Regions from separate parts of the Puerhibacterium sp. TATVAM-FAB25 genome, predicted to be linked through region 2. Evidence: riboswitches for the same ligand, from Rfam matches in the RefSeq annotation. Region 2 holds a riboswitch; each other region holds the start of a gene.

Region 1 (3,265 bases), on a different contig from region 2:
CGCAGCCCCTTCGACGCGGCGGCGTCGAGCAGCTCGACGGCCGAGGCGTGGTCCGTCGCGATCGGTTTCTCGCTCCACACGTGCTTGCCGGCCGCGACGATCCTCTGCCCGACCTCGGTGTGCACGGCCGGGACGGTCAGGTTGACGACGATCTCGATGTCGTCGCGCTCGAGCAGCTGCTCGGCGGTCCCCCAGGCGGGGACGCCGTACGCCTCCGCCTGCGCCCGCGCCCGGTCGACCAGCAGGTCGGCGACCATGCGGACCTCGACGTCGGCGAACTTCGTGAGGTTCTCGAGGTACTGCGTCGAGATGTTGCCGGCCCCGATGATGCCGACCCCGACCGGGGCGCCCGCCCCGCTCACCGGTCGTTCTCCTCGAGCCAGGCGAGGGACTCGGCGATGCCCTCGAAGACGTCGCCGCCGTAGGCGTCGAACTCCACGACCCGGATCGCCTCGGGGGCGGCGGCGAGGATCGACGGCACGTCGACGTCGCCCTGGCCGGCGGGCGTCTGGTTCTCGAAGGCGGCCCGGAGGGCGTCGGGCACCACGAGGGCGCTCTCGCTGGACGGCAGCACCGAGGCGATGTCGCCGGAGACCTGGCCGTCCTTGACGTGGATCGCCACGACGCGGTCGCCGAGCGACCGCAGCACGGCCGGGGCGTCGGCGCCGCCGACGGTCGCCCAGAACGTGTCGACCTCGAGCACGGCCTCCGGGGCGAGGTGCTCGGCGAAGAGCTCGAAGACCGGCCGGCCGTCCACCCTGTTGGTGAACTCCCACTGGTGGTTGTGGTAGCCGAAGCGCAGGCCGTGCGCGGCCGCCCGGGTGGTGAGCTCGTTGACCCGGTCCGCGATCCGCCGCGCGTCGTCGGCGGTCTGCCAGCGCTCGGTGGGGACGAACGGGTCGATGACGATCCCGATCCCCAGGCGCGCCGCCGCCTCGAAGACGACGTCGGGGTCGGGGGCGTCGATCACGGCGGCGTGGCCCGACGGGGCCTTGAGCCCCGTCGCGGCGAGCGCGCGCTCGAAGTCGGCCACGCGGTCGACGAACGCGTACGGCTCGACGTGCTCGTAGCCGATCTCGCGGACCCGGGCCACGGCGGCGTCCAGGTCCTCGGCGATGGCGTCGCGCAGCGAGTACAGCTGCACGGAGATGAGGGACATCAGGAGCTCCTTCGGTCTGCTGCCTCTTCCGCCGGGCATGGTGCAGAAGTCCTGCAGGACCCGGTGGAAGTCGAGCATAGGGGCAAAACTGCACACTGGATAGTTTCTGCGCGAGGGTCTCCACGACGCGAGGTCCGTCATCTGAGAACCCCTGGCGAACCGTTGACACGGTGGTCACCGCTCCGTACTTTGCGGGCGTCGCGCTGGGTGCCGCCGTCGACGGCGACGCCCGCACGACAGGTCATGAGCTCCGACGCCAAGCCCCGGCTCGTCGGACGGCAACCCCCCGCGTGGGTGGGTGCCCCGGGTGAGGACCAGGCCCACCGCCGCCCGGCGGTGGGGCAACACGCGAGCCCGCCCCGGCGGGCGCCAGGAGGAGCAGGATGACCAGGAGCACCACGCGCCCGACGGCGGTCGCGCAGGCCCTACGGCTCGTCTCCGGCGGCGTGCAGGGACGCGACACCCTGCCCCGGCGGCGAATGTGCTGTCGTCCCCCGCTGACGACCCGATCCTCCTGATCCTCCCGATCCTCCTCATCCTCCCTGGCCGGACGCCCCGCCGTCCGCGCCACCCGGCGCCCGAGGGCGCCCGGACGGACCCCACCCTCCCGCAGCGCCGCCCGCGCCGCGCCACCGGCCCCCGGGCCGCGCGGCGCGCGCCTTCGACCGCGCCGAGATCGGAGCCTCCCCGTGTCGCACCCCCAGCACCCTGAGCCGCCCCAGCACCCCAGGCCACCCCACCAACCCCAGCGCCTGGAGCACCCCGACCAGCCCCGGTCCTCCGCGGCGGACGCCGACCGCCACGTCGTCGTGGGCGTCGACCTCAGCGCGGCGGGCGCCCGCCCCGGCGCCCAGCGCGCCCGGGGCCCGCAGGCGCCCCGGTCCTTCGACGGGCGGCGCTTCGCCGAGCTCGTGCGCCGGGCCGACCTGGGCGGCGTCGACCTGGTGACCCTCGACGAGAGCTTCCTGCTGCACCCCGGCCGCGGTCGGCTGACCGGGCGCCTCGACGCCGCGGTCGCGGCCGCGCGCGTGGCCCCCTGCACGACGCGGGTGGGCCTCGTCGCCGCCGTCGAGACGGTGCACGTCGACGCCGCGCACGTGGCCGCGGCGATCGCGAGCGCCGACCGGGAGAGCGCGGGGCGCGTCGGCTGGCAGGTGGGCCTGCCGCCCACGCTGGCGACGAGCGACGACGCCTGGGCCCAGCAGGCGGCCGCGGACGCCGACGCGGTGGCGCGGCACTGGGCCGGCGACGGGCGGGTCGGCGCCGTCCGGCTCGACGCCGAGGGTCGGCACGCCGTGGAGCACGACGGCGTCCGGTTCGCGGTGCGCCGCGACGCGGACCCGGTGGCGCCCTCGCCGCAGGGGCGTCCACCCGTCGTCGTGCGGGTCCGCACCGAGGCCGACCTGCCGCTCGCCGCCCGGGTCGCCGACGTCGTGCGCGTCGCGGTGGGCTACCGCGGGCGGGCGGCCGAGCTGCGCGAGCGCCTGCACGCGGCCGCCGCGGCGGCCGGGCGCGACGTGCCGCCGCGGGTGCTCGCCGACGCCTACGTGGTGCTGTCGGCGGACCGGGCGAGCGCGCAGGCGCGCCTCGAGCTGGTGGAGACGCTCGAGGGGCCCGGGGTGGCGCACGGGGCGCTGGTCTTCGCCGGGACGGCCGGCGGGTTCGCCGACCTGGTCGGCGCGTGGCGGGAGGTGGGCGCGGTCGACGGCTTCGTGCTGCGCCCGTCGTCCCTGGGCCCCGACCTCGACGCGATCGTCGACCAGGCCATGCCCGCGCTCGAGGTGGCCGGCCTGCGCCGGGAGGTCGCTCCGGTCGCCGCGACGACGCTGCGCACGGCCCTCGGGCTGCCGGCCGCGGGCGGTGCGCCGACGGCGGTCGCACCGGCGCCGGCGGCCCCACCGGAAGCCCCGGGCCGCGCACCGCGCGGCGCGGCGCGGCGGCGGCCCGGGACGGCCGGCCAGGTGGCGGCCGGTCAGATGGCGGTGTCCTCGCCCAGCCGGTGATAGGTGCGGTCGAGGTAGACGAGGGGCGACGCCGCGTCGCCCGCCTCGACCTCGGCCACCCCGGACTCCAGGGCGCGCAGCGACACCAGGTAGCTGTCGCCCA
Region 2 (3,265 bases):
GTCGCCCAGGTGCCCGGCGACGACGCCGCCGAGGGGGCGCACGACGACGCCGACCGCGAGCGTGGCGAACGACGCGATGGTGCCCGCCAGGGGCGAGGCGTCGGGGAAGAACTGGCCGTTGAAGACCAGGGCGGCGGCCGTGCCGTAGAGGTAGTAGTCGTACCACTCGATGGTGGTGCCGACGAAGGCGCTCGCCAGCACGCGGCGCTTGCCGGCCCAGGGGCGCGCGCCCCCGGCGGACGGCGCGGCGGGAGCGCTCGGGGTGGTCGGGGTCGTGGGTGCGGTGGTCATCGCGCGGCCTCCTTCGGGGCGCGGGCGGGCGCGTCGCCGATGGCGTCGAGGCCCTCGGGCAGCGTCCCGTTGATCCAGTGGTCGCCCAGCGCGCGGGCGCGGAAGGCGATCGGGTTGTGGGTGGCGACGGTCTGGGCGTTGCGCCAGTGCCGGTCCAGCCCCTTGGCGGTGGACGTGGCCGAGGCCCCGACCGTGAGGAAGAGGTCCTGGGCCGCCCCGACGGCGAGCTCCGGGACGGTGACCTGCGCGTGCTCGACGGCGATCTCCCCGTCGTGCAGCGCGGCCGGGGTCGGCCCGTCGAAGCCGGGGCGGTCGGCGCCGGCGCGGGCGGCGGCGGCCAGGCCGGCGTCGAGCGCCCGCGCCGCGTGCAGCACCACGGCCTCGGCGGCGTACGCCTTCGCGGCGATGCGCCCGGTCGCCTCCTGGATGAGCGGGTCCTGCGCGAACGGCAGGCCCAGCCCGGTGTTGAACGTGCGGCGCCGCGAGGCCACCGTGGCGGCCGCGTCCCGGCGCGCGGCCTGCGCGATGCCGGCCAGCACGGCGAGCAGCACGAGCTGGAAGAACGCCGCCTCGTGCACGGCCTCGGGCGAGCCGGCCACGCGGTCGAGCAGCGCGTCGTCGGGCACCGGGACGGCCGCGAACCGCGCCGTGCCGGTGCCGGTGAGGCGCTGGCCGAAGCCGTCCCAGTCGTCGAGCACGGTGACGCCGGGGGCGTCGGTGGCCACGACGGCGAACCGGCGCCCGTCCTGGCCGTCCAGCGCGGCCGAGACGCGGGTGTAGTCGGCGAAGATCGTGCCGGTCGTGTAGTACTTCTCGCCGTCGAGCACCCAGCCGTCCGCCGTGCGGCGCAGCGTGGTGCTCAGCGTGCCGAGGCGGTTGCCCCCCTTCTCGGTGGAGGCGTTGCCGACGGTGCGCCCGGCCAGCACCCGCGGGTACCAGACGGACCGCAGGTGCTCGGGCTGGAACCGCAGCGACTCCACGAAGCCGAGGTGCGAGCGGTACAGGTGGGCCACGTTCGAGTCGGCGGCGGCGAGCTCGACCAGCAGCCGCGCGACGGTCTCCACGCTCGCGCCCGGCCCGCCGTGCTCGGCCGGCACGCGCAGCGTGCCGAAGCCCGCCTCGTCGAGCAGGCGCACCTGCTCGAACGGCAGGACACGCTCCTGGTCGCGGCGCAGGGCGCCCTCGGCGACCTCGTCGAACAGCGGCCGGAACACCCGACACAGCGCGTCGTGGTCGGCGGGCAGCCGCGGGGGCGCGGCGGTGCGGACGGCGGACGGCGCTGCGGTCATCGGGGCGGTCCCTTCTCCTCGTCCGAGGAGCCCCGGGCCCGCGGGCCGGACGGCAGCACGGACCGCCGTCCGGCGCACGGGGTGCGCGAGACCGACGCGGATCCGGGATCTCCATCGGTCCTGGCGGTAGCACCTACTCGGGAACCCGAGGGTTGCTGCGGCGTCGACGAGCCAGGTCTCTCGGCCGCTCTGGATGGTTGCGAGAGGGAACGTACCCGAACATCCCGTGAAGTGGAACAGTGCTTCTCACTCAGTGGGACGTCCAGCCTGGTGGGCGGGCAGGCTCAGAGCGCGGCGGCCAGCGCCCGCCCGGTCACCCGCCCGGTGTGCAGGCAGCCCCCGAGGAACGTGCCCTCCAGCGCGCGGTGGCCGTGCGCGCCGCCGCCGCCGAAGCCGGCGGCCTCGCCGACGGCCCACAGCCCGTCGAGCGTCGAGCCGTCGCGGCGCAGCACGCGGCCGGCGGGGTCGCACCACAGGCCGCCGAGCGTCTTGCGCGTGAGCACCGACAGGCGCACCGCCAGCAGCGGGCCGTCCTTCGGGTCGGTGAGCCGCCGCGGCGGCGCGACGCGCATGCGCCGGTCCACCAGGTAGCGCCGGGCGGCGGCGGTGGCCACCACCTGCGGGTCCTTGCCGAGCCCGGAGGCCACCTGGGCGTCGCGCAGCTCGACCGCGGCCGCGAGGTCGCCCGCGTCGACGTGGCCGGCCGAGCCCGGCGTCGCCTCCGTCAGGGCGTTCATCCGCGCGGCCAGCTCGGCGGGCGTGGCGGCCCAGAGGAACTCGGGGGACTCCTTCGCGAAGCGCGCCACGGGCCCGACGGCGCCCGGCAGCACGCGCTGGGCGAGCAGCCGCACGTCCTTGCCGGTGAGGTCGGGGTTCTGCTCCGAACCGGACAGCGCGAGCTCGGTGTCCAGGATGGTGGAGTTCAGCACGAACCAGGAGTGGTCGTGCCCGTGCCGGGTGACGTGCTGCAGCGCGCCGAGCGCGTCGAAGCCGGGGAACAGCGGCGCGGGCAGGCGCCGGCCCTCGGCGTCCAGCCACAGCGACGAGGGCCCCGCCAGGATGCGGATGCCGTGGTGGGACCAGACGGGGGAGTGGTTGGCGATGCCCTCCGGGTAGTGCCACATGCGGTTCTCGTGCACCAGGGCGGCGCCGGCGGCGCCCGCGGCGGTGAGCATCAGCCCGTCGGTGGAGTCGGGGACGCCGGAGAGCATGCGCCGCGGCAGCCGCCCGTGGGTGAGGTCCCACCGGGCGCGCGCGAGGTCGTGGTTCGCGCCGATGCCGCCGGAGGCGACGACGACGGCCTGGGCACCGACCTCCACCTCGCCCACGACGTCGCGCGACGAGGGCCGCCCGCGGCCGCCGAACGGCGCGCCGGCCGGCGTGGGGTCGTCGGCCAGCACCTGCGCCCGCACCCCGGTGACCCGGCCGTCGGCGATCACGAGGTCGGTGACGCGGTGGCGGAAGCGCACCTCGAGCAGCCCGGCGTCGCGCGCCTCGCGGGCCGCCGCGACGAACGGCGCGAGGACGGCGGGGCCGGTGCCCCAGGTGACGTGGAAGCGGGGCACGGTGTTGCCGTGGCCGCCGGCGGGGTAGCCGCCGCGCTCCGCCCACTGCACCAGGGGGAACCACCGCACGCCGAGCCCGTGCAGCCACGAGCGCATGCCGCCTGCGGCGAACTCCACGAA
Region 3 (3,265 bases), on a different contig from region 2:
GGGCCCGACGACGTCAACCACACGTTCGCGCCGAAGCTGTCGGCGCCGCCGAGCTGCTCGGCCTCCAGCGTCACGGTGCGGCCGTCGCCGCGCGCCACGCGGCTGACCGCCCAGGGCCGCCCCGCGATCTGGAACCGGGTCCAGCCCTCCGGCACGCGGGCGAGCAGGCGCCCCAGCTCCTCGGGCCCGACGTCGCCCGCCGCGGCGCCTACGCCCGCCGCGCCGGCCTCGCCCGCGTCCGCCACCGCCGTCGTCACCCCTTGAAGGCGTGCAGCGCCTCGACGACGAGCGCGTGGTCGTCCTGCTGCGCCAGCCCCGAGACGGTGACGACGCCGACGATGCCCACGCCCTCGACCCGGACCGGGAACGCGCCGCCGTGCGCCACGTACTCGGTGAACGGCAGGCCGTGCTTGTGGTTGAAGTCCTGGCCCTTGGCGCGCGCCCTGAGGCCCTGGAGGTACGACGACGTGCCGAACCGGTAGACGGTGCGGACCTTGCGCTCGACCCAGGTGTCGTTGTCGGGCGTGGTGCCCTCGCGCGCGGCGTGGAACACCTGCTGGGTGCCCTTGCGCACGTCGATCGTCACGGCGTGGTTGCGCTCGGCGGCGAGCTCGAACAGCAGGCAGCCGAGGCGCCAGGCGTCATCGTGCGTGAACCGCGGCAGCACCAGGTCGCGCTCCTCGGCCTCGACCTGGGCGATGGCCGTCGCGATGTCGGTCTCGTCGATGTCACCGGAGGTGTGCGCGCGGGTGGTCGTCATGGGTCCAGGGTGGCACGGGCGCCGGACGTTCGGCGGGTGACCGGCGGGCGCGCTGTCCGCGCTCGCCGGCCACTCGCCCGGTCACTCCGTGGCGGGCGGGCGACCGGGTCGGCGCACCATCCCCTGGCCGTCCTGCGCGAGCCGCGGCACGAGATGGAACCCGTCCGGAGTGTCCGGGTCGTACAGGACGACGGCGTTGAGCTCCCGCAGGTCGCGCAGCCAGGAGCTCAGCCGCAACCTGCCCACCGCGCCCGGGCCCTGCCCCGCCCGACGACGCGCCTCCATGCGCAACATCGTCGGGTGGTAGCCGTGCTGGTGCTCCGGTTTCACGTGCAACCAGGGCAGCAGGTCGTCGTCCGGGTGCGGCTCGGCGGAACGAGACGTCATGGGTGCCTCCCACGTCAGGAGGAGCCGTCGCCGAGGCTTGAACGAGCCGCCGGCGAGAGCTGCCTCGCACTTCCCGCGGCGGTTGCCGGCGGGCCGGTCTTCCTCCTGGGGCACCGTGCGCGAGGGGCGCGGTTGCCGGACCAGCACGCGGAGGGCGTATCGCTGATCGCTCGTGACCTGGACGCGGACGGTAGTGCAGGTCAAGGCGGTGACGCAAGGACGCTCAAGCGCGGCGAGGCAGCGCTGAAGGGCTGCTGGGATCGGGGAGGCGGCCCAGGAGGCGCGAGACGAGAGCTAGCCGACCGCGGCGACTGCTGCGACCACCTTCTCAGCGGCGGCGGCAGGGCTCTCGTGCTCCCACAAGCGGAGCACCTTCCAACCCATGGCTGACAGCACCCGATCGGTATCGCGATCGCGCACCTGATTCGCCGTCAGCTTCCTCGTCCACCAGTCGCTGTTGGCGCGAGGTCTGGTCCCGTGCTCCGGGCATCCGTGCCAGAAGCATCCGTCGACGAAGACAGCGATCCTCTTTCGCGTGAAAGCGATGTCGATCGTCCTGCGTCGCTGCCCTGGGACGGGGTAGGCCACGCGATATCGCAACCCACGGGCGTGAAGCTGCCGGCGTATCGCGAGCTCGGGCGCAGTGTCGCGGCGGCGAGCCGTACTCATCCGCCGCGACACGACAGCCGAGGACGGACCAGGGTGCGCTGGGACGAACTGCGGATTCAACGTCAGCTCGCAAGCGCCTCGACGTGCACGTCGGAGCCGCGGGCGGTCTCGGCAGCTGGCTCCAGGATCCTCATGAGATCGGGCTGATGGAACGTCGGCGTGCCGATCGACGGCGCGACCGTCTCATCCCAAACACGAGTCTGCGAGCACGCCTCATAGAGACCGGCCAACGCGGGGTCGTCCGGAAGTGCGGATCGGAAGTGGTGACCCATGAACTGGACGAGCGCGAACTTGACCGCACCGACGTGGACGGCGTTGCCGAACTGCTTGTAGAAGGCGCGGTCCCACTGCTCCGGCTTTCTGGATCCGTCGTGCCGCAACCGCGCCATGGCCTCATACACGCGGTCCGGGAATCCCTGGAGACGCCCGGCCTCGTACGGACTCAGCCGGCGCATGTCTGACCCGAGGATCGGCGTCTGCGTGATTGCCACGAGCGCAGGGGCGTACGTCGCCTTTTTTATCCGGATGCCGGAAGGGCGAAGCTGAATCAGACACTCGTCAAGAGAGCGCGCGTCGCCGGCTTGCCACTCGAGCTTCTTCCAACTGTTGTTGCCGAGAGCGAGGATCTCCTCGCGCGCGCCCGCCGCATCGATCTCGGTGGCGTAGTCGTCCAGGAACTTCACTGACTTCCTGACGAAATCCGCCTTCCACGGTTGCCCCATGGCCGCCGCTTCCGCGTACTGCGACGCTCGCCACGTCGGTTCTGCGACACGGAACCAGATCGGATGTCCAGGGAACGGCACGGCACCGTCCGGAAGGCCGTTGTTCACGACAGCAGCCAAGAGGTCGCGCCAGGGGGCCACCCACTCCTCGTCGGCGACCGCGAGGTCTCGGCCATCGACGTCGCAGAGACTCGCCAGGCGTGCGGCCGTCTCCGGGTCCGCTGAACGAAGCCACGCCTCGCTGATCGCCGCAGGCGCCTCGTCCCACAGCTTCGTCTCGGCGATGCGCCACGTCGTAGGATCCCAAGACCCGAAGTCGAACCCGGGAAACTCAGTTTCGTTCACCGCGAGGTCGCGACGGATCGCCATGATGTAGACGCGCTCACGAACCTGCGGCCCTCCGCCGAGATGGTTCGCGATCTTGTGCGGCGAGATCAGCGTCGGCTTGTCGCTCACGACATAGCCAACCCCACGGAGCGCTTCGACGATCGTCCTGAACGTCGAGTCCCTGTGCTTGGGGCCTACGAGGTTGCGCACGTTCTCGAGAAAGACGATCTTCGGGTGCTTCTCCGCCACGATCCGAAGAATGTTGTAGAAGAGCGTTCCGCGCGTCTCGTCGAGCACACCCTTCTGGTGACCAGACTTGCTGAACGCCTGACAGGGAAAACCGGCAGCGAGGACGTCGAAGTCAGGGATGTGCTTCAACGTTCCGCCACCGGCACGGCGA

What was found. Region 2 has a riboswitch for S-adenosylmethionine ahead of U5M74_RS15440 (acyl-CoA dehydrogenase family protein). Riboswitches for the same ligand answer to the same signal wherever they lie in the genome.
Region 1: linked by a shared signal. The riboswitch ahead of U5M74_RS09015 (F420-dependent oxidoreductase) and the one ahead of U5M74_RS15440 (acyl-CoA dehydrogenase family protein) in region 2 are both predicted to bind S-adenosylmethionine.
Region 3: linked by a shared signal. The riboswitch ahead of U5M74_RS12505 (hypothetical protein) and the one ahead of U5M74_RS15440 (acyl-CoA dehydrogenase family protein) in region 2 are both predicted to bind S-adenosylmethionine.

The regions. Positions count from the first base shown of each region.
Region 1 is NZ_JAXUAK010000007.1:144,186-147,450, reverse strand. Features, by position in the region: gene U5M74_RS09025 (Gfo/Idh/MocA family protein) at 1-362, opposite strand, end outside; gene U5M74_RS09020 (sugar phosphate isomerase/epimerase family protein) at 359-1,159, opposite strand; SAM riboswitch class IV at 1,399-1,514, shown strand; gene U5M74_RS09015 (F420-dependent oxidoreductase) at 1,849-3,162, shown strand; gene U5M74_RS09010 (flavin reductase family protein) at 3,132-3,265, opposite strand, start outside.
Region 2 is NZ_JAXUAK010000024.1:21,879-25,143, reverse strand. Features, by position in the region: gene U5M74_RS15445 (MFS transporter) at 1-291, opposite strand, end outside; gene U5M74_RS15440 (acyl-CoA dehydrogenase family protein) at 288-1,580, opposite strand; SAM riboswitch class I at 1,689-1,780, opposite strand; gene U5M74_RS15435 (FAD-binding dehydrogenase) at 1,865-3,265, opposite strand, start outside.
Region 3 is NZ_JAXUAK010000013.1:75,017-78,281, forward strand. Features, by position in the region: gene U5M74_RS12495 (alpha/beta fold hydrolase) at 1-257, opposite strand, end outside; gene U5M74_RS12500 (heme-degrading domain-containing protein) at 254-760, opposite strand; gene U5M74_RS12505 (hypothetical protein) at 842-1,147, opposite strand; SAM riboswitch class IV at 1,209-1,325, opposite strand; gene U5M74_RS12510 (very short patch repair endonuclease) at 1,442-1,816, opposite strand; gene dcm (DNA (cytosine-5-)-methyltransferase) at 1,879-3,265, opposite strand, start outside.